3 regions of the Bacillus sp. M13(2017) genome follow, and region 3 is predicted to be linked to each of the others. Evidence: riboswitches for the same ligand, from Rfam matches in the RefSeq annotation. Region 3 holds a riboswitch; each other region holds the start of a gene.
The links. A riboswitch is a leader RNA that binds a small molecule or an ion and turns the genes downstream of it on or off. The one in region 3 is predicted to bind thiamine pyrophosphate.

Region 1 (4,452 bases), on a different contig from region 3:
GGTTGTTGATGATGCAACATACGGAAATGTAAAAGGTGAAGAAAAATCTGTAGGTGTATTAAAATTTGATAAAGACCCAAGTAAAGAATTCCCTGGAAAGAATGGTGTAGAATCATCACAACTTGTAAAAATTAAGAAGTAATAAAAAAGCTTTGCGAAATTCGCAAAGCTTTTTTCTATTTATTATGAGCAATTTGCTCCATATCCGGACTACAAGTTTGCGACTGACATGACTTATTTAAAGAACATGCCGCGCATTTTCCTTTTTTACTTCTCTTTACAAAATGAACTAACGTGTATGCTGCATAACCAAAAATGATAGCTCCAATTATAATATTGACCATCATCACAATACATCTCCTTCTAGAATCCGAGTAAGGATCCGACTTGGTATATAATGAGCGTTAATACGTAAGCAACTACGAGCGGATAAACGACTGAGAAAATCGTCCATTTCGCTGATCCTGTTTCACGTTTAATAACAGCTACTGTCGCTAAACACGGAACATATAATAAAATAAAGAACATAAATGCATATGCTGATAACGCAGTATAATGTGCTCCCATTACATTTCCAAGCACATCTTCTTTCACCGCATAAATAATTGCCATTGTAGAAACGACAACTTCTTTCGCTAAAAATCCTGTTAAAAGAGATGCTGCAGCTTGCCACGTTCCAAAGCCGAGCGGTGCAAATAGTGGTGCGATAAATCCACCAATCATCGCTAAGTAACTGTCTCCCATATCCACACCAAATCCTGATGGACCTGCGTAGTTTAATAACCAAATGACAACAGAACCACCGAAGATGAATGTACCTGCTTTACGAACAAATCCCTTACCTTTCTCCCACGTGCTTAGCCATAACGTTTTCGCTTGTGGCACGCGGTAAGGAGGTAGTTCAATGACGAAAATAGACTTTTCCGCTTTTAAAATGGTAAGAGACATAATTTTTGTAACTAATAATGCAAGAACAATACCTGCAACATATAAAGAAAACACAACAGTTGCCTGACTATGAGGGAAGAATACTCCCGCAAATAATGCGTATACAGGTAAACGTGCCGAACAAGACATAAATGGTGTTACAAGAACTGTAAGTAAACGTTCTTTTTCTTGTTCAATCGTTCTCGCTGCCATAATACCTGGAACATTACATCCAAAACCGATAATCATCGGAATGAATGCTTTTCCATTTAAACCGAAGAACTCCATAATTCTATCCATAACAACTGCAATTCGCGCCATATATCCTGAGTCTTCTAATAATGAAATGAAAAAGAATAGTGCAAAGATTTGTGGAACGAATACTAATACCGCACCAACACCGGCAATAATACCTTCTGTAACGAGTGCTTGAATAAAATCAGAAGCTCCGACACTTGTAAGTCCAGCTGTCACCCAATCCGTAAGCTGGCCACCAAAAAACTCATCTAACATATCCGATAAAGGTGTACCAATCCACGTAAACGTAACCTGAAAAATAAAAAACATAACTGCTAAAAAGATTGGAAGTCCTAAAATTTTATGTGTAATTAATCTATCAATTTTTTCTGAAAAAGGAATTTTTCCTTCTTTCTCATGCTTCATAACATTTGTTTTTAACTTTTCAATATACGCTTCACGAGTTTTGTAAATGTGCTCTTCCAACGTACAATCAAGTTTTTCTTCTAAGCGAGATCGAATGGCTGCAAGTTCCTTATAAATTGGTAATGCTTTCATCTCTTTTTCTACTACTTCGTTATTGCTTAAAAATTGAAGAGCTAACCATCTCGGATGCTCGTAATTCGCTTTCTCTAAAAGAGAAATTACTCCTCCAATTCCTTCATCCATTCGTACACCATATGAAATAATGAATGGCTTTTTCGCATTTTTGTCATTTTCTTTAAGCGTCGCAAGTAGTTCTTCACAACCTTTTCCGCTTCTTGCAACGACAGGAACGACTGTTACACCTAATAGTTCTGATAATCGTTTAACATCAATTACAATGCCTCTTTGCTTCGCCACATCAATCATATTTAAACCAATTGAAACGGGCTTACCAAATTCAAGTAATTGCAACGTTAAATGCATATTTCGTTCAAACTGCGAAGAATCCACAATATTTAACATATGCTGAAATTCTTCTGTTAATAGAAAGTTTGTTACAACACCTTCATCACGTGAAACTGGATTTAAATCATAGACACCTGGTAAATCAATTAATGTTCCTTGCTTATCTTTTAATTTACCAACCTTCTTTTCTACTGTTACACCGCTCCAGTTTCCTACATACTCATAAGAACCAGTAAGTGCATTAAATAATGATGTTTTCCCTGTATTCGGATTCCCTAGCAAAGCTACCTTATTCACGCTAATTCCACCTTTATCATTTTCGCGTCACAATGACGAATACTAATTAACTGTCCACGACACTCCAATGTACAAGGACCTTTGAACATCGCTTTTTGCTTCATGCGAAGTTCGCTTCCTTCAGAAAGACCAAAAGCAGCCAGTCTTCTCTTTAGTAACTGATCTAACGACTGAATACTTTTTACTAACACTTTCTCACCAATTTTAATATCTACTAAGCTCATAACCTTCCCCCTCCGAAGAGAATGATAATTATTTTCAAAAGAATTATAGCACACTCTATTTCTTGAGCACTATACCCTTTGACTTCATATTTATTAACATTTCTCTACAATTTTATTTCAATTATTGTCATAATAGATTCGTTTGCCATTCTCATCCATTTCGCTTACAATAAACAATAACAAATAAAGAATTTCGTTATCACAGGGGGAGCCATGCCGCTGAGAGGGAACACTTCGTTCCGACCCTTCGAACCTGTTAGTTAATGCTAACGCAGGGATTGTGCAAACGTCCGAAATACATACCTCTTTTTTATTTACGTATTTCGTATCCTCCTATGATATCTATTCTTTTTTGTACAACTTGGATTTAGGGGGAGACAACATGCGTAACACCAATTTACAAGCGATGATCGAATCTGCTATTCTTGCAGCCTTCGCCATGATCATCGACATTTTACCATTATCAATTAAACTTCCAACAGGCGGTTCCATTTCATTTGCTATGATTCCTATTTTTATTATTGCTTACCGCTGGGGCTTTAAATCAGCTTTCTTAGGCGGTTTAGTTTGGGGACTATTACAAATTGTCGTGGGAGATGCTTACATTTTAACACCTGTTCAAGCATTCATTGAGTACTTCATTGCCTTTGCTTTTATTGGATTTGCTGGCTTATTCTATCGTCCAATTCAAAAAGCACTTTTAACATCTAATGAAAATAGCTTAGAACAATCAAATTTAGGTAGCCGTAAAGACAAACCTTCATCAAAACAAAACCAGGGTAAGAAAGTCCTTGCTTATATTATCCTTGCTACATTTATCGGTAGCTTTGCTCGCTATTTCTGCCACTTTATTGCTGGCATTATTTTCTGGGGACAATATGCACCGAAAGGTCAATCAGCTGTGTTATATTCATTAATCGTAAACGGCAGTACAATGCTCGGTTCTTTTATTTTATGTACAGTTTTACTTATATTTTTATTCCTTACTTCACCACGATTATTCAAAAGCATCAATGCTTATCAAATAAATGCAAACAAAAAGGGCGCTTAATGAGCGCTCTTTTTTCATATCGTAATATCAATTAAAAATACAATAAATGCGCAAAAGAAAATAAATACCATCATACTTAGCCAATTGCTATGCACGGTTCATCGACTCCTTACATAACCTCATATTCTAAACAAATTATACTGATTAAAAATAAAGATTAGGTAAAGATAATATGAAAATAAATTAAAAAAACGTAGATAATATGATCTACGCTTTTTTCGGTAAATAGAAATAAAATAACACACCATTTTCTGTATTTTTTACCCCATATTCAGCATCATGTAGTTCTAAAATGTTCTTTGAAATGGCAAGCCCAAGCCCCGTCCCACCTTGTGAACGCTGACGAGCTGTATCCACGCGATAAAAACGATCCCAAATTTTATCTAATTGTTCTTCTTCAATGTGAGTACCTTTATTTTCAATACACACTTTTATACGATCCTTCTCATCTATTGTAGAAATAATAATATCCTCTTTATTTGGTGTGTAGCGTATGGCATTCGTAATAAAGTTCACGATGACTTGTTCAATCCGGCCTTGATTTGCAATTACTTCAAATGAACATATATTTTTATGAACATGAAGTTCTTTTTTCTCTATTTCCACAGATAGATGTTCACATATATCTTCAATTACTGTATCAATATAAAACGAAGCCTTTTTCATTTTATATGTACCAGATTCAAATTTAGCTAGCTCAAGCATATCCAAAATTAACGTATCCATTTTGTCTACTTCTCTCTCCATTGCCTGAAAATAATACTCTTTTTTATGTTCAGCTACCCCGTCTTTTAAAATAGAAATACAGCTTTTCATAATACTTAG
Region 2 (4,452 bases), on a different contig from region 3:
GGAGAAGTTGTGCAGTATAACTTCCTTGTATACCAAAAAAAGTATTGGCTTTCTTATACAGATTCAATATGTATTGTATTGGAGTATCTTTGAAAGATTGGTACACAGTGTCTCCTCTTTCTAAGCTTCTTGTTCTTGTTTTTGTTTTTGGTTATAAGGGACATTAATATATCTAGCTACAAATAATAAAACAGCCATAAAGAATACTGGAAATACAGTAGATAAATAAAAGCCATTACTAATTATATTTGTTATGAGAGCACTCAAAAGAAAAATAGCATTATAAATATGGGCAATTTTTTGTTTTAGTTGCACTTGAAATGATTCCATCATAATTTCTAATGCAACAAAAGCAATAATAATAGATAAAAATACAATGTTTGTATTGTAAATGATTAAACAACAGATTAAACCTAAAAAGGCTACGTATTCAATTATAAGAGGTATATTGCGTGGCATACAATTTACCTAACTAAATATGGCAGTGGATTTACTGCATTTGTTTTTTCAAAATTCCATTCTCCATTATGTAATTCAAAATGAAGATGTTGCCCGTATGAATGACCTGTGTTTCCCATATGACCTATTAATTGTCCAGTTTGTACTTGATCACCAGCTTGTACAGTGCGATCCTTCATATGAGCATAAACAGTTGTATATAATTTCCCATTGATTTGATGCGCAATGAAAACAACATTGCCATAGCTAGCTGAATAATAAGATTTCACAACTTTACCTGCAGCAGCAGCTTGGATAGAGACGTTTCCTGGAGCGGCAATATCTATACCATAATGCATTTGTTCCCAGCGTATATCAAAGGTTGAGCTAATTCTTCCTTGAGCGGGGAATTTGAAAGCAACTGGAATTGATGAAGGCTGATCTGTTTTAGCTTGTGGTTGATTTTGTACTACATAGTGTTTTGCTACATATCCGTATCCTGTGCCAAAACGAATTTTATACCAAGTACCTACAGTTTCTACTACTTGTACTTGTGTACCGTTTTGTAATGAACCGAGTAGAGCGCTACTTGTACTAGCGGTGCTACGTACATTTAGATTAGGTGTTGCAACAGTATATTTTGTATTATTTTGAACGGTGATTCCTTTTACTAAGGGTTGTGAACCATTAGAGATGAATGCTTTTTGTACGTAACCTGTTTGGCCATTATGCGATATTTTATACCATTCGCCTTGATCTTCTTGAACGGTAATAAACTTGCCATTTGGTAATACATCTAAAATGGAAGATTCTAAATTAGGTTCAGAGCGAACGTTTAATGCATTAGCATTAACGATGTATTGATCATTAGAATGAAGTTTGTTTTTTAGTAAAATAGCATCTTTTTGTACATAACCTACTTTATTATGAACAGATACTTTATACCACTCATTAGTTGTTTTAAGGATGTTCACTTTTGTATTAAAGCGAATTGTATCAATTGATGTGCTTTTTACGTTATCTTCTGTATGTAATGCTACTTGATCGACTTTGACATACCCAGTTTTAATATTAGATAATTGTTCAGCGTTTGCTTTTTGTACATTTGTTTCACCCATAGAAGGAAGTAAAGAAGCAATCGCTACAGTAGTTGCTGTTAAAGCAGTAGCTTTCATATTCATGGAATAGAGACCTCCTCTAGTTGTATAGTTGTAATTTTATTATAGTATAAAGATATAATATAGTGGGTGTATTCACATAAATGTAATATGAAATCAATATAAAAATAAATTTTTTGAGGATAATGATTCCTTCTTATGCAATTAATTGGGGTTTTATTTTCTAAAATAGAATGTATGTATTGTATAAATTTGATATTCTGTTAATAATTAAGAAAATTAAAAAAGTTGATGATGTCTTATTAGGGTGTTATACTGACAGTGATAATTTTATAGTTTGCTAGGAGAGCTGGTGTTGCCAGCTGAGAGTAGGCCGTAAGCCTTTGATCCTTTTTATTACCTGATCTAGATTATGCTAGCGTAGGGAAGCAATTCGGACACTAACAATGAGTCCCCGTTTCTTTGCGTATAGAAACGGGGCTTTTTTATTTGAAAATTTCATATTGAAACCACTAGGGGTGCTTGATTTGCTGAGAGAGGAATAATCCTTAACCCTTACAACACCTGATCTAGGTAATACTAGCGAAGGGAAGTGGAACATCGAATAAATGTATAACTTTATTTGCTGTAACCACTTCTTATATATAGAAGTGGTTTTTTATTTAGATACATATATTGAAAGGGGATAGAGAAATGAAATTTTGCGATAGATTATTAGAAACTGTGCAACCGGTTTGGGAGATGAGTCATAATCATCCGTTTGTAGTAGGTATGGGAGATGGCACGTTAGAAAAAGATAAATTCCAGTATTATATTATTCAAGATTATTTATATCTGCTAGATTATGCAAAGTTATATGCGATTGGTGTTGTAAAAGCAACGAATCCACAAGTAATGGGAAAGTTCGCTGAACAAATTGATGGAATATTAAATGGCGAAATGACAATCCATAAACAATATGCAAAAAGACTTGGAATTTCTATAGAGGAGATAGAGTCTGCGAAACCATCTGCTAAAAATTTAGCTTATACAAATTACATGATGTCTGTATCTCAAAATGGCACACTTGCGGAATTAATAGCAGCGCTTCTTCCATGTATGTGGAGCTATTGGGAAATTGGAAAGCGTTTAAATGATATTCCTGGAGCAAGTGATCATGAGTTTTTTGGTGAGTGGATTCAAGGATATAGTTCGGAAGAATACGGTAATCTGTGTATTTGGTTAATAGATTTATTAAATGAAATGGCAGTGGGAAAGTCTGAGACAGAACTAGAAAGATTAGAGGAGATTTTCTTAAATTCCAGTCGATTTGAATATTTATTCTGGGATATGTCCTATCGTAAGGAGATGTGGGGATTTGAGGAGCAAGAACATACTACAGTTTCATAATGTTTCTTTTCATTACGATGAGAAACCAATCATCCATGAATTAAATGCTTCTATACATGAGAAAGAGTTTGTCAGTATTATCGGACCGAGTGGATGTGGGAAAAGTACTTTATTTCGCCTTATTACAGGTCTAGAAAAGGTAAGTACTGGACAGATAGAACTGACAGAAACAAAGCACCATCCTGTAGGATATATGCCGCAAAAAGATATGCTTTTGCCGTGGAGAACAATTATTGAGAATGCTGCCCTGCCGCTAGAGTGCCAAGGTGTACAGAAGAAAGAAGCAGAAGTAAAGGCAAAGGAACTGTTACATAAATTTGGTTTGCAAGGGTATGAGAAAAAATATCCGAAAGATTTATCTGGTGGTATGAGACAACGTGTATCTTTTATTCGAACTTTATTAACAGGCGGGGAAATATTGCTGTTAGATGAACCATTTAGTGCGTTGGATGCTTTAACGAAGACCTCTTTGCAAGAATGGTTGTTTGAACAATGGCAAGAGTGGGAAAAAACAATTTTATTCATTACTCATGATGTTGAAGAAGCGTTATTTCTTTCAAACCGAGTTTTAGTAGTGGAACAGCAGCCGATAACGACTTTGACTGAGCGGACTGTACCGCTTGATCATAACAGAACACGAAAAGATTTATATAAACCGGAAGTATTAGCGCTGAAAGATGAGCTTCTTAGTATGTTACAAAGGCAGGTACTTGTGTGATGAACCGATTGAAAGAATTAGTTCCTGCTATTACACTTTCTAGTATTTTACTAGCTGTGTGGGAAATAGGAGCAAGAATTGTAGATGAGATGTACATTTTACCGTCACCTTCTGCGATTGTAATGAAGATATGGAAACTAAAAGACATATTATTTACAGTTCATTTACCTGCAACGTTATACGTCGTTTTAATAGGTGTTGTTATCTCTATCGTATTAGGTGTAGGGCTAGCGATGTTAATGAATGCGAGTACATGGATGGAGAGAGCATTTTATCCATTATTAGTTGCTTCACAAACGATTCCGATTACTGCGCTTGCTCCGCTATTTGTTTTATGGTTTGGATACACAATTTGGAGTAAGGTTGTTGTCACAGTTTTAATTACGTTTTTCCCAATTGCGGTCAATACGTATGATGGACTGCGTAGTACGAAAAAAGAATGGGAGGAGCTCTTAGTTACATATGGAGCAACAAAAAGAGATATTTTTCTTAAATTAAAGTTGCCGTCTGCTCTTCCTTATTTTTTCTCAGCTTTAAAAATTGCAGTTCCGCTTAGTGTTATCGGAGCAGCAATTGGAGAATGGCTCGGTGCACAAGCTGGGCTTGGATATTTCAGTAAGAGAATGATGACGCAGTTAGATGAAGCTGGCGTATTTGCACCTATTGTATTGTTATCATTATTAGCTATTTTCTTCGTCGTAATTATTTCCATATTAGAAAAGAAATTCATTAGTTGGAGGAAGTATTCATGAAATTTTTAAAGCGCATCTTTGTGTTTACATTATTAAT
Region 3 (4,452 bases):
TGCAAAGCTGATCGCCACGGTAGTAATAAATCTTGTTGTGGCATATAACTAACAACATCTTGCTCTTGTACTTGCTTATCGTTATACGTTACGTTCCCGCTTGTTGGTTTTTCAACATTTGCAATCATGTTTAATAATGTGCTTTTCCCGCAACCACTCGGGCCTACAAAGGAGACAAACTCTCCCTCTTGTATAGAGGCACTAATCTTCTCTAGTACATTCTTTCCATCGAAAGATTTCACTATATTTTTTATTTGTAATCCGCTCATTTTTCACTTGGAAGGAATTCATTTGTAAAAGCATCTTTTACATCGATTTTCTTTTTAATAACTTTGTTGTCATATAAGAAATTCATGTAATTCGTCCAAATTTCTTCCTTCTGTACTCCCCATGCTTTAGCATCATCTTGATACTTCGTACTTAACCATTTTTGGCTTTCTTGAACTAAATCTTTATTTACATCTGGAACAGCTTTAATTAAAATATCAGCAGCTTCTTTCGGTTCCTTAATTGCAAAATTATAACCTTCTGTTGTTGCACTCATAAACTTTTTCACAAAGTCTTTATCTTGCTTCGTATGTTTTTCACTCGTAATAATAACAGGACTATAGAAATCAAGCGCTGGGTCTAAGTCTTTTACCATAATCGTATTTAACTCTTTTCCTTGGCGCTTCGCTTCAATTCCATCCCATCCGTAATAAATCCATTCAAAGTCTGCATCACGGCCGATTGATTTAAAGAAATCGGTTTGTCCTAAGATGATTTTTTCAACTTTATTAAAATCAGCTTGATGCTTATCCATAATCGTCTTTAATGTCGCTTCTTCTGCTGGTCCTCCCCAGCCGCCGTAACGTTTACCTTCAAAATCTTTCGGTGACGTCATATTATCTTTCTTAAGTGATGCAAATGCTGAAGTGTTATGCTGAATAATCGCTCCGACAGATACAACAGGAATCCCTTCCACACGAGCCAACGTTACATTTTCTTGTGCGCTTATTGCGAAGTCAGCTTTTCCTGATGCTATCATTTGCTCTGCTGTTACATTGTCACCCGGTTGAATAATTTCTACATCTAATCCTTGCTTTTTGTAATAATCTTTCGTTTGTGCTACATATAAGCCAGTATGATTCGTATTTGGAAACCAATCTAATACTACTTTTACTTTTTGATCTTTACTTTTACTTTCTTCTTTCTTCGCCGGATTACATCCAGCCACGCCTACCGCTACTAAGGCAGCTAACATAACTTTCAAACCTTTTTTCATTTTCTGCCGTCCTTTCTATATATCCATGGTGCTGTTATTCTTGCCATAAACTCTACGATAAAATACAGGCACAATGTCACCATAACGATGATTGCTGCAACACCAAATACTCGGGCAGTCAAAAAGGATTTTGTAGCCCTCGTAAGCATAACGCCTAATCCTTCACTTGCACCGAGCCATTCTCCGATAATTGCCCCCATTACGCTATATGTAACTGCAATTTTTAAACCTGAGAAAAAGTATGGGAGCACTGCTGGAAATTTTACTTTCTGGTAAACTTGCCATTTCGTCGCCTTCATTGTTTGTAACAGTTTCAGCATATTTTTATCTACTGTTTGAAAACCTTCTAAAATACTAAGCGCAATTGGGAAGAAACAAACGAGTATTACGACCATTACTTTCGGCAACATCCCATATCCAAACCAAATAATAAATAGCGGTGCAAGTACAACAATTGGAATTGTTTGCGAAATAACGAGCAATGGATTTATTAAAATACGAAATAACGGTATAACGTCCATAATAATTGCGATGCTCGTCCCCAATAAAATTGCAAAGAATAGTCCAATTATAACTTCCTGCAGTGTTTGCATCGTATTTGGTAATAGTAAATCTTTCATCCCAATTAATTCTTGAACAATGGCAGAAGGCTTTGGTAAAATCCACGGTTCGATTTTAAATAATGAAACAGATCCTTCCCATATCGCAATGAGAAGGATAAGCCAAATAGTTGTAATAAGTTTAGATTGCTTCTGGTTTTGCATATTCATCACGGTACTTCCAAACCTTTTCATCTATCGTTACACCAGTGCTTGGACGATAATGGATTTTAATAGAAGTAATCACTTCTTCTGCTCCAGCATCGACGCAAGCTTGTTGTGCACGTTTAACGACATCAAGAAGTACATCTAATTCTCCTTCCAAAGTTGTTTCCATTGCCCCTACTTCATAACGAACTCCCGATTGTTGCACAACTTCAATTGCTTTATCGACAACAGAATATACATCTTTCGTTTTCGCTTGTGGTACTACTGAAAATGACATTGTAACTTGTTGTGACATAATAAAATCCCCCTTATAAAATTAAATTTCAAAAATAAGAAAAGGCTTTCCTACTGCGTAGGAAAGCCTTGTATGCAAGTTATTATAGAATAACATATGCTACATCACTTTAAGTAACTCCCTACGCTGGCATTATCCAGATCAGGTTGAGGGTCGATGTTTACTTACATCCTCTCAGCCAATTGGCTCCCCGGTCCTTAATTCGTTTTCATTGTAGCATGATTTATTTTATTGAACAAACAAAAGCATGCATAATCATTTCATTATTTTTGGAAAATATCCAACTTTTTCACCATAAGCTAATAACTGCTGTATAAATTCTTTATTAATTGCTGGTACTTTCAATTCTTTTTTCTTAATCCATTCATTCGTTCTACGCGTACCCATTACAATTTCAGATTGCTGTGCTCCATCTCCTGCAACTTGAGAAGCAATTAACTCTGCTATTACTTCATTTCCCTTTGCTAATTCCAGTCCGGCATTTTCATATTCTGAAAGTGGAACCATTTCAAGATTGTATCCACACTCTCCAATTAGCTGTATAAATTGTTCAAACTCAATTTGATGTGGATGACAAATATGTAACGTCTCTCCTACAATTTGCGCATCTTGTAAATACGATACAATTGATTTACTAGCAAAATCAATTGGTGTGAAATCAACTTTCCACTTCACATTTGGTGCTTTCCCAATTAATAGCATTGTTTTAATAAGACGATAAAATGCGTTTCCTTCAATATTTTGTTGGAACGAACCTGTTTCTGAATGACATGCTAAATTACCTGCACGATAAATATTTCCACGCAAACCATTTTTCATTGCTTCACGAACAATGTTTTCCGCTTGTAGTTTACTATTTGAATATACATTCTCTAAGTCTACACTGTAATTAAAATCACCAGTTTTCATGTATGTATCCCATTGATCTACCGCTAATTCTAACGGGATACCAATTGTAGAAATAAAATGGAATGTAGCGCCTTTTTCCGCTAATGCTAGCATACGGCTAGTCCCTTGTACATTTATATTTTCAAATTGTTTTACATCTCCAAAATGTCTTACATCTGCACCGCAATGAATTATCGTATCCATCTTAGAACTGATGAACATAAATTCTTCTTCGCTCATCCCAAGATACTCTTCTCCTAGATCGCCAGCTACGGCCTGTATACGCTGTAACCATTCTTCACATATATCATTAAAATAGCCTGTTAATGTATCTATAATTCTTTGCTGCACATCTTTGGTTGGTCTTACTAAACAATAAATAGTAGCAGATGTATCTCTTAGCAATTCATATAATATGTGTGATCCTAAATAACCAGTAGCTCCTGTTAAAAAGACATTTGAAATCTGTTTTTCTTCAAAAACGTTTGCATACGTAATAGTATCTGGTTCGTGAATTACTTTATATTCCCGAAATACTTCTTCTTTCTCTACTTTTACTTCTCGCTCAATTCGAGCTAATCCATATATCGTTCTTTCTTTAAAGAAATCTTGAATTGTTAAATGCGAGAAGTCTTCTTTTAACAATGTTAATACTCGTAATACTTTCAATGAGTGTCCACCAATTGTAAAGAAATCATCATGCACTCCAATTTTTGAAATTCCTAATACTTCCGCCCAAGCATTCGCTATTTGCTTCTCTGCTTTATTAGAAGGTGCAACATATTCTTGTAGACGAAGCGGTTCATACTTTTCTTCTAACTGGGCTAACTTTTTAACATCAATCTTTTTATTAGGTGTAAGTGGTAATTCATTAATATAAATTAGTTTAGATGGCACCATATAATCTGGTAACTGCTCTTGTAACTGATAAACTAATTCTGGTATTTCTTTTTTATTTAAAGTTGTATAGAACGCGATTAAATATTGGCTACCTTCCTTACTCTTCTTAGCAAAAACAGCATTTTCTTTTATATTATGATTTTGAGAAATTTTACTTTGGATTTCTCCTAGTTCAATACGATGTCCTCTAATTTTTACTTGATCATCTTTCCGATGTAAAAACTCTATATTTCCATCCTCTAGCAACTTAACGATATCACCTGTTTTATATATATTAACTATAGGATTAAAAGGGTTCGGAATAAAAGCTTCAATTGTTTTATTAGGTTTATTAAAAT

Region 1: another riboswitch for thiamine pyrophosphate. It lies ahead of thiT (energy-coupled thiamine transporter ThiT); the one in region 3 lies ahead of CGQ22_RS19930 (MTH1187 family thiamine-binding protein).
Region 2: another riboswitch for thiamine pyrophosphate. It lies ahead of tenA (thiaminase II); the one in region 3 lies ahead of CGQ22_RS19930 (MTH1187 family thiamine-binding protein).

The regions. Positions count from the first base shown of each region.
Region 1 covers NZ_KZ268500.1:62,907-67,358, reverse strand. Annotated here, with positions in the region: gene CGQ22_RS00455 (lipoprotein BA_5634 family protein) at 1-142, shown strand, start outside; gene CGQ22_RS00450 (FeoB-associated Cys-rich membrane protein) at 177-347, opposite strand; gene feoB (ferrous iron transport protein B) at 364-2,352, opposite strand; gene CGQ22_RS00440 (FeoA family protein) at 2,349-2,576, opposite strand; TPP riboswitch at 2,771-2,872, shown strand; gene thiT (energy-coupled thiamine transporter ThiT) at 2,959-3,627, shown strand; gene CGQ22_RS00430 (sensor histidine kinase) at 3,835-4,452, opposite strand, start outside.
Region 2 covers NZ_KZ268518.1:4,283-8,734, forward strand. Annotated here, with positions in the region: gene CGQ22_RS27580 (hypothetical protein) at 121-459, opposite strand; gene CGQ22_RS27585 (SH3 domain-containing protein) at 465-1,619, opposite strand; TPP riboswitch at 1,889-2,000, shown strand; TPP riboswitch at 2,061-2,164, shown strand; gene tenA (thiaminase II) at 2,250-2,945, shown strand; gene CGQ22_RS27595 (ABC transporter ATP-binding protein) at 2,914-3,663, shown strand; gene CGQ22_RS27600 (ABC transporter permease) at 3,663-4,415, shown strand; gene CGQ22_RS27605 (ABC transporter substrate-binding protein) at 4,412-4,452, shown strand, end outside.
Region 3 covers NZ_KZ268508.1:113,153-117,604, reverse strand. Annotated here, with positions in the region: gene CGQ22_RS19945 (ABC transporter ATP-binding protein) at 1-269, opposite strand, end outside; gene CGQ22_RS19940 (ABC transporter substrate-binding protein) at 266-1,264, opposite strand; gene CGQ22_RS19935 (ABC transporter permease) at 1,261-2,034, opposite strand; gene CGQ22_RS19930 (MTH1187 family thiamine-binding protein) at 2,006-2,326, opposite strand; TPP riboswitch at 2,428-2,529, opposite strand; gene CGQ22_RS19925 (non-ribosomal peptide synthetase family protein) at 2,582-4,452, opposite strand, start outside.